2 linked regions of the Candidatus Chlorohelix allophototropha genome follow. Each later gene encodes a partner of the first gene's protein in a complex. Links are inferred from orthologs where the notes say so. Each region holds a gene or a part of one and is shown in the gene's direction. Other genes may lie near its edges.

Region 1 (7,248 bases):
ACCAAGAAGATCGCAGTTGGGCAGATCGTGAAAATGATATTCGCGATGCCGCTAATCAGCTTGAAAATTTCCGCCTCCGCGCCAATCAAGATGCTACTACCAACGCCTTTGCCCCTTACATTTGCAATACCACTAAAACCAAGCCTTGTCGCCAGATAACGCCCCCTACTCATGAAGAACTAGATGCTGCCTTTCAGCAAATGTTGGGTGGAAAAAACATTCGTGTTTTGATGGTAGAAACACTGACTCGTCAGATTTTGTATGATACTGAAGGGAATCCGAGTCGCAATATTATCGGGCAACAGCTTCCGGTGATTCGCCCTCGCCAGATTTCACCCACACCCAGTTCAGGAAATGCCCTTGCGCCAACTCCAGTTCCCGATATTCTTGTTGGTAAGCAGCCCTATCTGCGAGATGATTTCACTTCCTCTCAGAACGAGCATTTTGATCTGATCTACACTCGTTTTGAGAGCACTCAAATTAATCTGTTCGGGTTACTTAATGCCCGTGGTGATGTGCGCTCTGTTTTGATAGTCAGTTTAGTGCCTGTCCAACCTGTGCCGAATGTGCTACAAGATTTAGGTCCTGTTCTGGCAATTTCCGGTCTGGTGGCGTTGCTGGTTTCATTTATTGTGGGCTTGTTCATTGCCCGAACTATCAGCCGTCCTCTTGCCAAAGCAACCGTAGCCGCTCAGGCAGTAGCGCATGGGGATTATAGCTATTCCGTACCGCCCGGTGGGAGCTATGAAATTAGAAAAATGGCTGAGAGCTTTAACCAGATGTCGAAGGAAATCGAACAATATCAGCGGATGCAACGAGAACTGATCGGTAATGTTTCCCATGAATTGAAAACTCCGCTTACCGCAATTCGTGGTTTTTCTCAAGCTATGCTGGATGGGGCTTTGCGCCGCCCCGAAGATTTTGCCTATTCTGCCGAAATTATCAACAACGAAACCGAGCGTATGATTAGGCTGGTACAAAGTTTGTTGGATCTCTCTCGCCTTGAAAGCGGGCAGGTTAAAATGGCGCAGGAAAAATTGCAGTTAAGCGAAATAATCGAAGAGTCCTTAAGTACCTTTGAGCAACGCGCCTTATTACAAGAAGTAACTCTGGCAAAGCATCTTTACCCGGTGCTGCCTATGTTGGGTGATTACGATCGCTTGCGCCAGGTATTCAATAATTTGATTGATAATGCTCTACGTTACACTCCTCCCGGTGGAAGCATTGTAGTCAGTTGTCGGACTGCCGGGCAAAATCTAGTAGCTACCGTTAGTGATACCGGACAAGGCATTTCTCCAAAAGATTTACCCCATATTTTCGAGCGTTTTTATCAGGCGGAAAAAAGTCGTAGCAAAGAACATGGCGGGTTAGGCTTGGGGTTGGCTATTAGCAAAGAAATCATCCATGCCCATCACGGGCGCATTGAAGTCAGCAGCGCCTCTGGGAGCGGTACAACTTTCACCATCGTTTTTCCGATTGCGCCCGGTTTCAATGAACAAACCACCAAACCGCTCCAATTTGTCGCTCGCTCTTGAGTTTACTAATTTCCACATATTTAAAGTTACGCAAAATTTGTTTCATTCCAACCTCGCTTAAGGTATAATATTCGATTGGATAAATAAGAATTCATCGGGGTAACCCCATAATATAGATTCTTGAGGTTGTATCAAAAGTGGATTATATAAACGCAGGCGAGTATGATGTAATTGTGGTTGGTGCGGGACACGCTGGCTGTGAAGCAGCGTTGGCAGCGGCTCGCATGGGTTGCCGAACTATGCTGGTAACGCTAAATCTCGACAGTGTCGCGCTTATGCCGTGTAACCCCTCAATCGGCGGTCCGGCGAAAGGGCATGTTGTACGCGAGATTGACGCGCTGGGTGGTCAAATGGCGCGCAACACCGATCGCACCCTGATTCAGATTCGCTTGCTCAACACTTCAAAAGGTCCTGCCGTACAGGCTTTGCGGGCGCAGGCTGATAAAAAGCTCTATCAACTCGCTATGAAAGAATCCATTGAAAATACCCCTAATCTCACCTTGCGCCAAGCTCAGGTCGAAGAGTTACTCATTCAGCGAGATGAACAAACCGGGAATTTGCAAGCTTGTGGCGTAGTAATCGCCAATGGGCTAACCTATCATTCTCGGACGGTAGTGCTGACCACCGGCACTTTTCTCAAGGGGCGTATTATCATGGGCGATTATATCGCCAGCGCTGGGCGTGCCGGTGAGCCTCCCAGTGTACAGGTTTCCAATAATCTGGCTGGTTTGGGTTTTCCACTTCATCGCTTGAAAACCGGGACTCCTCCGCGTATTGATGCCCGTACCATTGATTTTTCAAAAACGATAGTGCAACGTGGTAGCGCGGAGCCACTCCATTTCAGCTTTACCTACTTTGAAAATGACCGGGTAGAATTTATGCCCCCGCCCACTATCCCCAAAGCTTTCCCACATTCAACACTGGATGGTTGGCGACCTCAGTTACCTTGTTATCTGGTGCATACCACTTCCCGCACCCACGAAATCATCCGTAACAACTTTCATCGCGCCCCTATGTTTACCGGAGTAATCGAGGGAGTCGGTCCGCGCTACTGTCCTAGTATCGAGGATAAAGTTAATCGCTTCTCCGATAAGGAATCGCACCAACTGTTTCTTGAGCCGGAAGGCTGGGTAACTAACGAAGTTTATGTGCAGGGCGCAAACACCAGTTTGCCCGCTGATGTACAGATTGACCTGATTCATTCAATCCCCGGTTTGGAAAAAGCCGAAATTATGCGCTTTGGTTATGCGGTTGAGTATGATGCGGTTCCTAGCACCGAGATTCGCGCCAGCATGGAAACCAAACGTATTTCGAACCTGTTTTTGGCAGGGCAAATCAACGGAACCAGCGGCTATGAAGAAGCGGGTGGTCAGGGAATTTTGGCGGGGATTAATGCAGCGTTACGAGTACAGAGTCGCCCTCCCTTTATTCTAAAGCGGGAACAGGCTTATATCGGGGTGATGATTGACGACCTTACTACCAAAGAAATCAAAGAGCCTTACCGCTTGATGACCAGTCGCGCCGAATATCGCTTGTTGCTGCGCACCGATAACGCCGACCTGCGCCTGACTCCACTTGCCTATGAGATGGGTTTGGTTTCAAAGGAACGCTATATGGCGGTCGAGAATAAGCGAGATAGTATTGCCTATTACCTCAAGAAGCTGGAAAAAACCAGTCTTACGCCCAGTGTTGAGCGTAATGCGATACTAACCGCTGCTGGGCTTCCTGCTCTTTCAGGCGAGACTCGTGGTTTTGAATATCTGCACCGCCCTGATGTAGGCACGCGAGCCTTTGCGGTGCTTTTCCCCGATGAGCAACCTACCCCGGATGTAGCCGAACAAGTTGAAATCGCAGCCAAGTACACCACCTATATTAACAAGCAAGAGCAAGCAGTCGGGCGTATGCGCCGCCTTGAAGATAGTAGCTTACCAGACGACCTCGATTATAGTGTGGTGGTTGGCTTGCGAAATGAGGCAAGAGCGCGTCTTGCCCAATTTAAGCCCGCTACTCTAGGGCAAGCTTCTCGGTTGAATGGGGTGAATCCAGCAGATATAGCGGTTTTGCTGGTGCATCTTGAAAAAAACCACCGTCAAAATATTGCTAAAGCCGGATAGCACCTACAAAAATATAATAAATTTAATAGTAGTAAACTAAAACTAACCTCTATTATTAACCCCGTCTAGGGGTTATAATTCCCATGTAGTTTTAAAGTACATTGGCTCTGTACTTTTGAAATGAACGACTTAAATTTAAAAGGGGTTATATGTTCCAATTTACCCCATATTTATTGCCTTTTATTTTTTCTGCGGTATCCATATTTATTGTTGCCCTTTTGATTTGGCGGTTACGTCATAATGTAACTGTTAAATTGATGTTGGCTTTTATTGCCTGCCTTGAGCTTTGGATAATAGGCTTTATATTTGAAATCGCTGCCACTACTTTAGATGCAAAAATCACTTTGGCTAACCTACAATTTATCGGTATTGATTTACTGCCGATCGTTTGGGTGGGTTTGATTCTGAGTTACTTAGGGTATTTCGAGAAAGTACGCCGCTTTTTTATACCGATGATTTTATATCCGGTAATTAGTCAGTTTGTTATCTGGACTGATCCTCTCCACCACCTGTTTCGCAAACAACCTTTGTTAGATATTACCACTACCTCAATCCCAATTCTACAAAACAATTATGGTATCTGGTATTACTTTGTTCAGATGCCTTTACTATATATCTTTAGCTTTAGCATTATTGGTTTATTGGTTAACACTCTATTATCTGCTTCTGGTCCATACCGCAGCCAGATAATTTTTTTATTGATTAGCGCTTTAATTCCGCTCGTAATAAATGTTTTCTATGTATTTGGTATCTCTCCTATTCCAAATCTTAATCTCTCAGCAGTTGGCTTGAGTTTTACCACCATGCTGATTGTAGTAAGCTATTATCGTTATCAATTCCTCGATCTTTTGCCTGTAGCACGTAGTATGCTTGTAGATGTGCTGCAAGATGCTTGGATTGTGCTTGATCGCTTGGGACGTATAGTTGACCTTAATCAAACTGCTCAAGAAATTGTGAAACAACCCAAACAAAAATTACTCGGTCAAGGTGCTGATACTGCTCTGCAAAACACTCCTGAACTTCTCAATTATTTATTGGCTAAGACAGATAAAAGAGGTGAACTACAACTTAGTAAGAATGATCAGACCAATTATTACGATGTCAATGTCACTATAATTCGCAGCAAAGGTACTGCAACAAATGGCAGTTTGGTTGTTATGCGTGATATATCCCAACGGGTACAGATTGAGCATGAACGTGAGCATCTCATTGCCGAATTACGCGAGGCATTGGAACAAATAAAGTTACTCTCAGGTTTGTTGCCTATTTGTGCCAGTTGCAAGAATATTAGGGATGATCAGGGTTACTGGCATCAGGTTGAAACCTACCTCGAAGATAATTCTGATATGCGTTTCAGTCACGGTATCTGTCCCAATTGCATGCAGAAACTCTACCCTGATTTGGTTGACTTGGTTTATAAAGATATGAAGGATGAGAGAAGCCTCAAAGAACTTGAGAACTAATCCGCATCTTTGATTTCCCTACCCCATTAAATTATTCTACAAAAATAAAATATTTTTCTATACCTAAATATATTAATAAAACCTCTTATCCGGTTTATAATGGATTCCAGAAATTTGGAGAACCTGAACCGTAGAGGGGAAAATATATATGCAACAGACACAAGCTAAACCAGTCAGTACCGATGGGAAGTGGGTTTCGGTTGCTTCCGCTTCCGAAGTTTTCGAAAGTGGTTGTAAGACAGTCTATGCCTGGGGCTACACCATTGCTTTATTCAAGTTCGACCGCCAGATTTATGCCGTTGATAATCGCTGCCCTCACATGGGCTTTCCATTGGATAAGGGCAACGTGCGTGAAGGAATCCTTACCTGCCACTGGCATCACGCCCGTTTTGACCTAGCCAGCGGTGGAACCTTTGACCTGTGGGCGGATGATGTCCGCGCCTTTCCGGTTAAGCTTGAGGATGGGTTAGTGTGGCTCGACCTTACTCCGCTACCGGGCATGCACGTCCGCTATCTAAAAAACCTTTCCAGTGGATTGGAACGCAATATCAGGTTGGTTATCGCCAAAGCTACGCTCGGTTTGCTAAGCGGACAGGCTAACTTGGATACCGCTGCCCTAGAACCGTTTCGCGCTGGCTTGAAGTTTGCTGCTACGAATCGGCGTGGCGGTTGGAGTATCGGCGCAACTACTCTAGCGGTGATGCAAAACTTACTGCCCCATCTTGATGAAGAGGATAAGCCACGCGCGCTCTTTACCGGACTTAATGCCGTTTCGCGTGATTGTGATGGACAACCCGCTCGATTTGCCGTTGAACCTTTACCGGATGCTTCCGCTGACATTGCCCTTTTGAAAAAGTGGTTTCGCCAGTTCATAGAAGTGCGCGACTCTGAAGGCGCTGAACGCTGCATTGTAACGGCGGTGCGTGCCGGTTACTCGCCTGCACAGGTGGTGGACATTTTCTATGCTGCTGCTACGGATCACCGCTACATTGATATTGGTCATCCGCTCGATTTTACTACCAAAGCCTTTGAAGCCCTTGATCTGGCAGGTTGGGATACTGACCTAGCTGCCCCGGTGTTAGCAAGTCTTGTTCCGAATTATACCGGCGCAGACCGCATGGAAGAATCTAACGAGTGGCGGCATCCCATTGATCTCGTAGCTTTACTGGAGAATACTTTCGGGCAAATTGAACAAGCCGCTGCACAAGGTGCTGGCAAAGAGTGGCGCTGGCACTCGGATGATTCCTTAATAGATGTTTTGCTTGGTGATGACCCTGTAGCAATCGTTACCTTTCTGTTGGAAGCTTTGAGGCAAGGTGCAACTTACGAGCAACTGGCAGGGATAGTGGCATATACCGCGCTGCGAAGAATAGTACATTACGGCATTACAAACGAATACCCAGATTGGAATACAGTACACCATACCTTTACCTTTGCCAATGCGGTTCATATGGGAATGCGACGTGCTCCTTCGGTTGAACTGGTGCGTGGTGTATTTGATGCCGCGCTGAGTATTTATCTCGACCGCTTCCTGAATATTCCACCCACTCGTTTGCCTGCGCCATTATTGGAACAGCAGGTTGTGGCTACTCCTGATGAGCTTTTGAAAAAGCTTTTTGATTTGTTCAATCTACAACAACAGGTGAACGAGGCAGCAGAATTGGTGGCGCTTTATCTCAATATGGGTGGCGCACCGGATAAGTTGCGGGCGACTCTCGGCAAGGCGCTTTTGCGAGAGGATGCCGGATTTCATCCTATCCAATCGCTCGAAGCTTGTTTTCGCCAGTACGCTATGCTGCTGGAATTTCCCGGCGATCCTAAAATAGCCAACCACGCCTTGCTTGCGGCGGTGCGTTACCTAGCGGCGCATTCCCCCACTGCCCGCAGCGCCAACCAGACTTATCAGATAGCTTTGCGACTCAACCGAGGAGAGAAGGTTTTTGAGGAATGAAAGATCAAATTTGCTTGCTTGACGAGGTTAAGGTGTAATCCTTGCGGTTACATTGGGGCGCGCTCATTAGTAATCAAAACTTTCTTCGCGTTTGCGCTCGTGGCGCGCCTGCCTCGACTCTTGTACTACCCGCTTGACTCTACCCCAACCCTCGGTGTAGAGCTTGAAATTCTCGTTTAGAGTGC
Region 2 (7,151 bases), on another replicon or contig:
ACCTAGCGCGGTATATTTCTGAACGAGTTGTGCCAACAGTTCTCCGGCAGTTAAGCTACCGTTTTCAGGTAAAGGAAATTCGAGATTTCCATTACCGATTATTTCTCTGAAGGAAGCAAATAATTTTACTGTTACCTTAGAAGACATCTATAATTACCCTCGCCAGGCATTGTTCAGCATAAAAAACAGGTTGGCAGGGCGTTCTGCCATGCGACGCATCAGGTAGGGATACCACTGTGAACCATAAGGAACATAAGCTCGAACATTATAACCTAAACCTGCCAATTTCTTTTGCAAATCCCGGCGTATTCCGTACAGCATTTGAAATTCAAATTTCTCTGCCGGAATATTCTGCGCTTTTACATAATCCAGAATCTGATTTATGATTTTCTCATCGTGGGTTGCAAACCCTGGATAGTTACCATTGTCCAGCAATTGTTGCATGCACTTGACATAATTACTATCAGTATCGCTTTTCTCAGCATAAGCAACGGTGGGAGGTTCAAGATACGCGCCTTTACATAGCCTTACTCTGGCTTTAAGCTCGATCATGGTATGCACATCATCTTCGGTGCGATACATGTAACTTTGCAGGACTGTGCCAGTATTGCGAAAGCCGCTTTGCCATAGTTCCTTGAAAATGTCGATTGTGCGCTCGGTGTACTCCGAACTCTCCATATCTATTCTGACAAAAATGCCGCCCAAATCACGGGCGCGGGTTAGCACCGCTGTAATATTATTTAAGCACAACCGTCTATCCACATCTAACCCTAGTGCGGTAAGTTTAACTGAAATATTGGCATCTAGTTTCTCACGCGCAATCATTCCTAACAAATTTAGATATTGTTCGGTGGAGGCAACCGACTCCGCTTCACTGAATACGTTTTCTCCCAAATAGTCAAGGCTAACATGGATTCCGAGTTTGTTCATGTCGCGCGCAGCTTTCAATGCATCTTCTAGAGTTTCGCCTGCTACGAAACGACGTGCTGCACTTCGTCCAATCCGGTTATGGCTCACGAAATTTTTCATCCGGGCACTTTTTGATAATTTTAAGATAGGTTCTTTTAAAATTGACATATCTGGGACTCCTCTAAATACCGGGAAATAAATAATATGTATCTTTACTAATGTTACCACCGGCGTAAATCGCTGTAAATTGGCAATACAACTTACTTGATGATAAAAGTATCTACTTCTAACTTTCAAGATTGGCAAAAATGTTGTAATATACTAGACTATACTAATAGGTAAGAATGGGCTTGGTGTCGGCAAGATTACCCAACCGGAAAGTTGTCTTACAGGAGTGGTGCATGTTTTCTAACCTTATCGAAGATTGGGCGCGTGGTATCGCGCGAGTGGTTGTCCGTATTTTTGTAAAAACCCCTCTTACCCCCAATAGGATTACCGTAATCGGGTTTCTGCTTAATATACCGGTAGCCTACGTACTAGCTAACGGTTGGTTTCTATTGGGTGGTTTACTAATCTTGTTTGCGGGTGTTTTTGATATGCTGGATGGGGCGTTGGCAAAAATTACCGGACGCGCCAGCACTTTCGGGGCTTTTCTGGATAGCTCTCTCGATCGTTATAGCGAAGTGGTAGTTTTTCTAGGTTTGCTGCTTTATTATCGCAATATACCTGATGCGGACAAAGATGGCGGCTCGATACTAGTCTATGTATCAATTTGCGGCTCGCTTATGATCAGCTATGTCAAAGCGCGTGCCGAAGGTCTGGGTTTGCAGTGCAAGATGGGTTTGTTACCTCGTCCTGAGCGTGTAGTATTGATTGCGCTTGGAACTTTTATCGCCGCTTTCTGGTCGCCTGCGTTGCCGATTTCGCTCTGGATACTCGCCGTAGGCACTAATTTGACCGCCTTCCAGCGTATAATTTACATCTGGATGCAAACTAATCGGGAAAATCGGGAAAAGTTGCAGAGTGAAGTGGAAATTCGCGCCGAAAATAAAAAAGAAGCCCGCTTGTCAGAAGGCGAAGAAGGCGAACCGATTCGCAAACGCTGGTCATTTAAACGCGCAAACGATTAAACCATGATTCCGGCGCGTAAGAACTTTCTAGGTGAGTTACTGGTTTTTGGGATTGCTCGCCGCTCAGTCTGGCGTGCCTTCCACTCCGTCCACATGCGGGTAGCAGAGCCGCTGCCTTTACCCCCTTCCAAACTAGACGCTCCCATTATTTTCTATGTAAACCACTCCTCATGGTGGGACGGTTATCTGGCACATCTTATTTCCCGCCAAGTTTATAACTTGAGTCCTTATCTGATGATGGATGAGCAGCAACTCAGCCGTTATCCTTTTTTTGCTTGGGCGGGCTGTTTTGGGGTTAATCGCAATGATGCAAGGGAAGCCTTAAAGTCATTGGAATATATCGTTAAAGAGCTAAAGCAAAAATCACCCTGTATATTGTGGATGTTTCCGCAAGGCGAAATAATGCCGCTGGAATTGCGCCCGTTGGGTTTCCACTCAGGACTTGGCTGGTTGGTGCGTGAGTTAGGCGATTGTTATATTGCGCCGGTATCCTTCCGTTTTGATTTTCTGCGTGAACAATATCCCGATATATTTATTAATATCGGCAAGTTCACCCGCTTTAGAGCCGGGGAAAAAATCAATACCCGCAAACTAACCGCTCAACTTGAAGAAACCTTAACGCTTGACCTTGATTGTTTGCGGGATGATGTCAGTAACGGTCGGTTGGCTGATTTTGAAACTATAGTGCAGGGTAAAAGCAGCACCGATATTGTATTCAGTTTCATTGTCGAAAAATTGCTGAGAATAAAGCCGAAAGAAGCGTAAGCGGGCAACTTTGCCCTTTCCATCGGATAAAAGATATGTACAACGATACTATTACCGCTATTTCTACTGCTTTGGGTGAAGGGGCAATCGGGTTGGTGCGCCTTAGTGGACCGAATGCCTATGAAATATTGCAGCAAGTTTTTTTTACGATAAAAGGCAAAACCCGCAAGAGCTTTGAAAGCCATCGTTTGTATTATGGCTATATTGCCGACCCGGCGATTCCGGCTGATCCTTTGGATGAGGTTATGGCGGTTTATCTTGCGTCCCCGCGCACCTATACCCGCGAACCAATGGCTGAGATTAGCTGTCATGGCGGTAGTGTCCCGTTGGAGAAGATATTAAACCTGACTCTTAGAATGGGCGCACGCCACGCCGAACCGGGCGAATTTACCTTGCGAGCCTTCTTGAACGGACGGATTGATTTGGCTCAGGCGGAGGCGGTGCAGGATATTGTTCGCTCCAAAACCGGTCCCGCGCTTGAGCAGGCGTTGGGGCAATTGGCAGGAAAGCTGTCGCAACGTATCGGGGTGGCGCGCCAGAAATTGCTTTCAGCCCTCGCCCAGCTTGAAGCTATGATAGATTTCCCGGAAGATGATGTCCCATTTGCCTCGGTTTCTCCGCAATTGGGTGAAACTTTAGCCGAAATTGATACCTTGTTGGCTACTGCCGATGCCGGACAAATTTATCGGCAAGGAATTCGAGCAGCAATTGTAGGCGTGCCCAATGTGGGTAAAAGCTCATTGCTAAACGCCCTTTTGCGAAATGACCGCGCGATAGTCACGCCAGTTGCCGGGACAACTCGTGACTTGATTGAGGAAACTCTTAATGTACGCGGAATACCGGTGGTGCTGGTGGATACTGCCGGAATAACCGCTACTGAAGATATGGTCGAGCGTATCGGTATCGAGCGGAGCAGGCAAGCGATTGCCAGCGCCGATTTGTTATTGCTGGTGCTGGATAGCTCGCGCCCTTTGCACTCCGGCGACCTTGAGTTAATCGCTGCTGTACAATCTGAACTAGCTATACGCCCAACTACCAAAGCCATGCTGGTTTTGAATAAAACGGATTTAAATCAGGGTGAGAATGAAAATTATAAGCTTGAATCGGAGTTGAATCAGAAGCTTCCAGAGTTGCCTCGTGTAAGTATATCGGCTCAAACGGGCGATAGGTTGCAGGAATTGGAAGATGCGCTGGCAAATCTAGCGTTAGGGGGGCAAAATCTGGCTGGTAGAAGCTTGATGATTACCAACACTCGGCACCGCCGCGCCCTTGAGCGTGCTCGCGAACATTTGCTTTCGGCAATTGCCAGCGATGAAGCAGGCATGGTCGCTGATTTTATCTCAATTGACTTGCGTCTGGCAATGGAAGCAATGGGTGAAATTACAGGCGAGTCGGTGCAAGAATCTCTCCTGCATGAAATCTTCTCAACTTTCTGTATCGGAAAATAAAAACGACCTCGCCTATTAAATAAGCAAGGTCGTTTAAAGCAGTTAACTATTCCATTATCATCGCGGGTTGCTCCGCATGGGACTCGATTTCTTTGCTAAGTCCTTCCGCGCGATGCGGCTTCTTTGGTAAAATTACCGCTACCAGCAGTAGAATTACAGTGCCAATTGTTACGAACATAAACACATCGTTCATACCACTTGTGCCAGCCTGTGCCACAATTAGAGCTTGTGCATCCGCTGTGGTCGGGCGTGGTAATGTACCGGCTGCAATCTGACTACCAATATCGGTGCCATGCTGCGCAGACTGTTGTACGAATAGAGAAGCGAGAACAGCAATACCGATTGAGCTAAATATTTGCCGCGTTACGTTGAAAAGTGAACTGGCTTTCGGCAGCGCAGGGCCGGTTAGCGACATCAAAGCCAGTGTTTGAACCGGTATTGCGGTCATGCCGAAGCCTAACCCACGTATTATTAACCATGGCATCAGGAAAAGCCCATCTGATTCGGGTTTCAAGGATGTCAACATAAAGGAACTGAAAACCAACAATACCGCTCCTGTCATAACCAAAACACGCGGACCAAAGCGGTTATACATTTTGCCGCCCAACCCTACCGCTACTGCTGCTGCAAGACCTTGTGGCATTAGAGCAAGACCGGCATCTAACGCGCTTAAATGCGGTACTCTGACTTGCTCAAGGAAGATTGGTAGCATGAAGAGGCTGCCGAATACCACAATCGCGGATAGCCACGAAATGATGCTAGCCACCGTAAAATCGTAGCTTTTGAATAATCTCAAATCCAACACCGGGTCTTTGCTGATGTAGATTTCATAAATGGCAAAGATAGCCACCAGCGCCAAACCGGCAATTAATAGTATCCAGACAGGTGGGTAGCCCCAACCGTGAATATCACCTCGTGGATTGGCGGCAGTTATTGTGCTTGAATCAGACTCGCTAACCAACGCAAATGCGTAAACCACTGCCAATACACCCAGAATGGACAGGCTCAGACCGATATAATCGAATGCTTTTTTGCTCTGTGCCACGAGGTTGTCGGCAGGGAAAACCCGAATTGCTAGGAAAATTGCAACAAAACCTACCGGTACATTGATGAAGAAAATGTATTCCCATCCAAAGTTAACCGTCAATAAACCACCGATAGTTGGACCAAAGGCTGGCGCTAATAGCACCGGAATACCTACCACTGCGCTGGCTGCCGCCCTTTCGCGTGGCGGGAAAGCCTGTAAGGCGATAGCGTTAGCCAATGGGAAGAGTGCGCCGCCACCAAGTCCCTGAATAATTCGGAACCCGATTAACATGGTCTCACTCTGCGCGAGACCGCACAACAATGAGCCTAGTGTGAAGAAGGCAAGGCAGAGAATAAATAGTCGTTTGATACCAAATCGCAAACTAAAGTAACCAGAAATAGGAATTACTGCGGCTTGTGCTAGAAAGTAGCCGGTAATTACCCACTGAATTGAACTCAAATCGGCTTTCAGACCCGTAGCAATGGGTGTCAACGCCACGTTGACGATGGTGTTGTCTAACACCGCCATAAACAAGCCGAGTGCTGCCGTAAGTGCAATAGCATATTTTGAGGAAGGTTTCCGCATTATTTACTCCACTATATATAATATGTTTATCAATAAGCTAAAGGGTTTTGGCAGCAGTGGCAAAACATATTCGCTTATTTGTTATTTTCAGTAAGGTTTAAATTCTTTGTAACAAATTCTACCAGTAATTCGGTAGGGCAACCGGGGATGCCCTGCTTGATTAACTCTCTTTTTTTGAGAAGTTTCTGATAGAGATTTCCCACAATATCTATTAGATAATCCAAATCAACTCGATAATAGCGCTCTTTACCTTGGCGTTCTACTTTGAGCAAGCCTACTCGTTTCAATTCTTGGAGGTGGTGAGATACCGTTGAAAGAGAAATTTGCATACGCTCTGCAATTTCCGAAACGGTAAAACTGCCCATCTCCCCATTGGTGGTGCCGCGATGCATCAAGAAAAGAAAAATATCCATTCGTGACTCATCGGCAAATGCCCGCAAAGTTCCCACCTGTTCGCGCATTCGAGTCCGCTTCTGTTCGAGCAATTCCACAGTCCATTGTTCTGGGGCATGCTCAAGTCCAAGATATTCTGCGGCAACCGCAATTTTATCTAACTCAGCCGAAGTATAACCGGCTGCGCCTCCCGTAAATTTTATATTACTACTATTCAAAGTAACGAAACCTTTTGTATATGATGAATATGCTTCATTTCGATGTTCATAACAATGTAGCATTGAAAATATAACATTAGAAAGAGATTAGGTAAATAGGTCTTTAGTCGAATATTGTGTTAATGATTGCGATAAGCAAAAATTTTGCATATACTCGTCTTGTTGGCGCAATAGTAAAAGGAGGGTAATCCTTGAGTAATCCCTATGATCCTTACGGTGGTAATCCACCCGGCAATAATCCTTATCCGGTTTATAATAACTATGGTAGTTATACCGATCGTGATGGTGTAAATGAAGCTGCCCTCGCTTTGCAATTGTTGGGCGGGACGATACGGCTCAACGATAGTATCGAAGCAGATGTGATGGATCCGGTTTTTTTTGGCATGAATGACTTTACAGCCAATGGGGTGGTAAAGGCTGTCTCAGATTTGGCAATTGCCGATAATTCGGGTGATTTTAGCTTTTTGATGTTTGGTACGCAAGGTGATTTTGATTATTTGGTGGTGGAAGCTGATACAATCCAATACGCCCGCGCTTTTATTGCTCGTGAAGTTAAGAATTGGGACATGCTGCAATATTTGCTTGCTCAAAAAGAAGCCTATTTGGCAGATTCGGAAGCCAGTATTTACCCTTGCGATTTGAGCAGGTGGGGTCTAGGCGATTGGTCAATGTTCGC

What was found.
Region 2: the proteins of mnmG (region 1) and mnmE are in contact, whole or in part, in a solved structure (PDB 9HIP), measured with the Escherichia coli proteins. The link is inferred for Candidatus Chlorohelix allophototropha from one-to-one orthologs.

Annotation. Positions count from the first base shown.
Region 1 is NZ_CP128400.1:1,165,245-1,172,492, forward strand. Bases 1,165-4,160 are described here. They hold mnmG (tRNA uridine-5-carboxymethylaminomethyl(34) synthesis enzyme MnmG), read left to right. Parts: upstream 1,165-1,672; coding sequence 1,673-3,649; downstream 3,650-4,160. Other genes in these bases: OZ401_RS17645 (sensor histidine kinase), read left to right, coding at 1,165-1,535; OZ401_RS17655 (histidine kinase N-terminal 7TM domain-containing protein), read left to right, coding at 3,799-4,160. In the rest of the region: more of OZ401_RS17645, read left to right, coding at 1-1,164; more of OZ401_RS17655, read left to right, coding at 4,161-5,112; OZ401_RS17660 (Rieske (2Fe-2S) protein), read left to right, coding at 5,261-7,063; OZ401_RS17665 (hypothetical protein), read right to left, coding at 7,130-7,248. UniProt on the Escherichia coli protein: NAD-binding protein involved in the addition of a carboxymethylaminomethyl (cmnm) group at the wobble position (U34) of certain tRNAs, forming tRNA-cmnm(5)s(2)U34.
Region 2 is NZ_CP128399.1:926,242-933,392, forward strand. The notes cover bases 2,147-5,045. They hold mnmE (tRNA uridine-5-carboxymethylaminomethyl(34) synthesis GTPase MnmE), read left to right. Parts: upstream 2,147-2,839; coding sequence 2,840-4,252; downstream 4,253-5,045. Other genes in these bases: OZ401_RS03950 (lysophospholipid acyltransferase family protein), read left to right, coding at 2,147-2,804; OZ401_RS03960 (MDR family MFS transporter), read right to left, coding at 4,299-5,045. Also shown: OZ401_RS03935 (MoaD/ThiS family protein), read right to left, coding at 1-147; OZ401_RS03940 (proline dehydrogenase family protein), read right to left, coding at 154-1,077; OZ401_RS03945 (CDP-alcohol phosphatidyltransferase family protein), read left to right, coding at 1,311-2,039; more of OZ401_RS03950, read left to right, coding at 2,043-2,146; more of OZ401_RS03960, read right to left, coding at 5,046-5,864; OZ401_RS03965 (ArsR/SmtB family transcription factor), read right to left, coding at 5,939-6,475; OZ401_RS03970 (hypothetical protein), read left to right, coding at 6,667-7,151. UniProt on the Escherichia coli protein: Exhibits a very high intrinsic GTPase hydrolysis rate. Involved in the addition of a carboxymethylaminomethyl (cmnm) group at the wobble position (U34) of certain tRNAs, forming tRNA-cmnm(5)s(2)U34.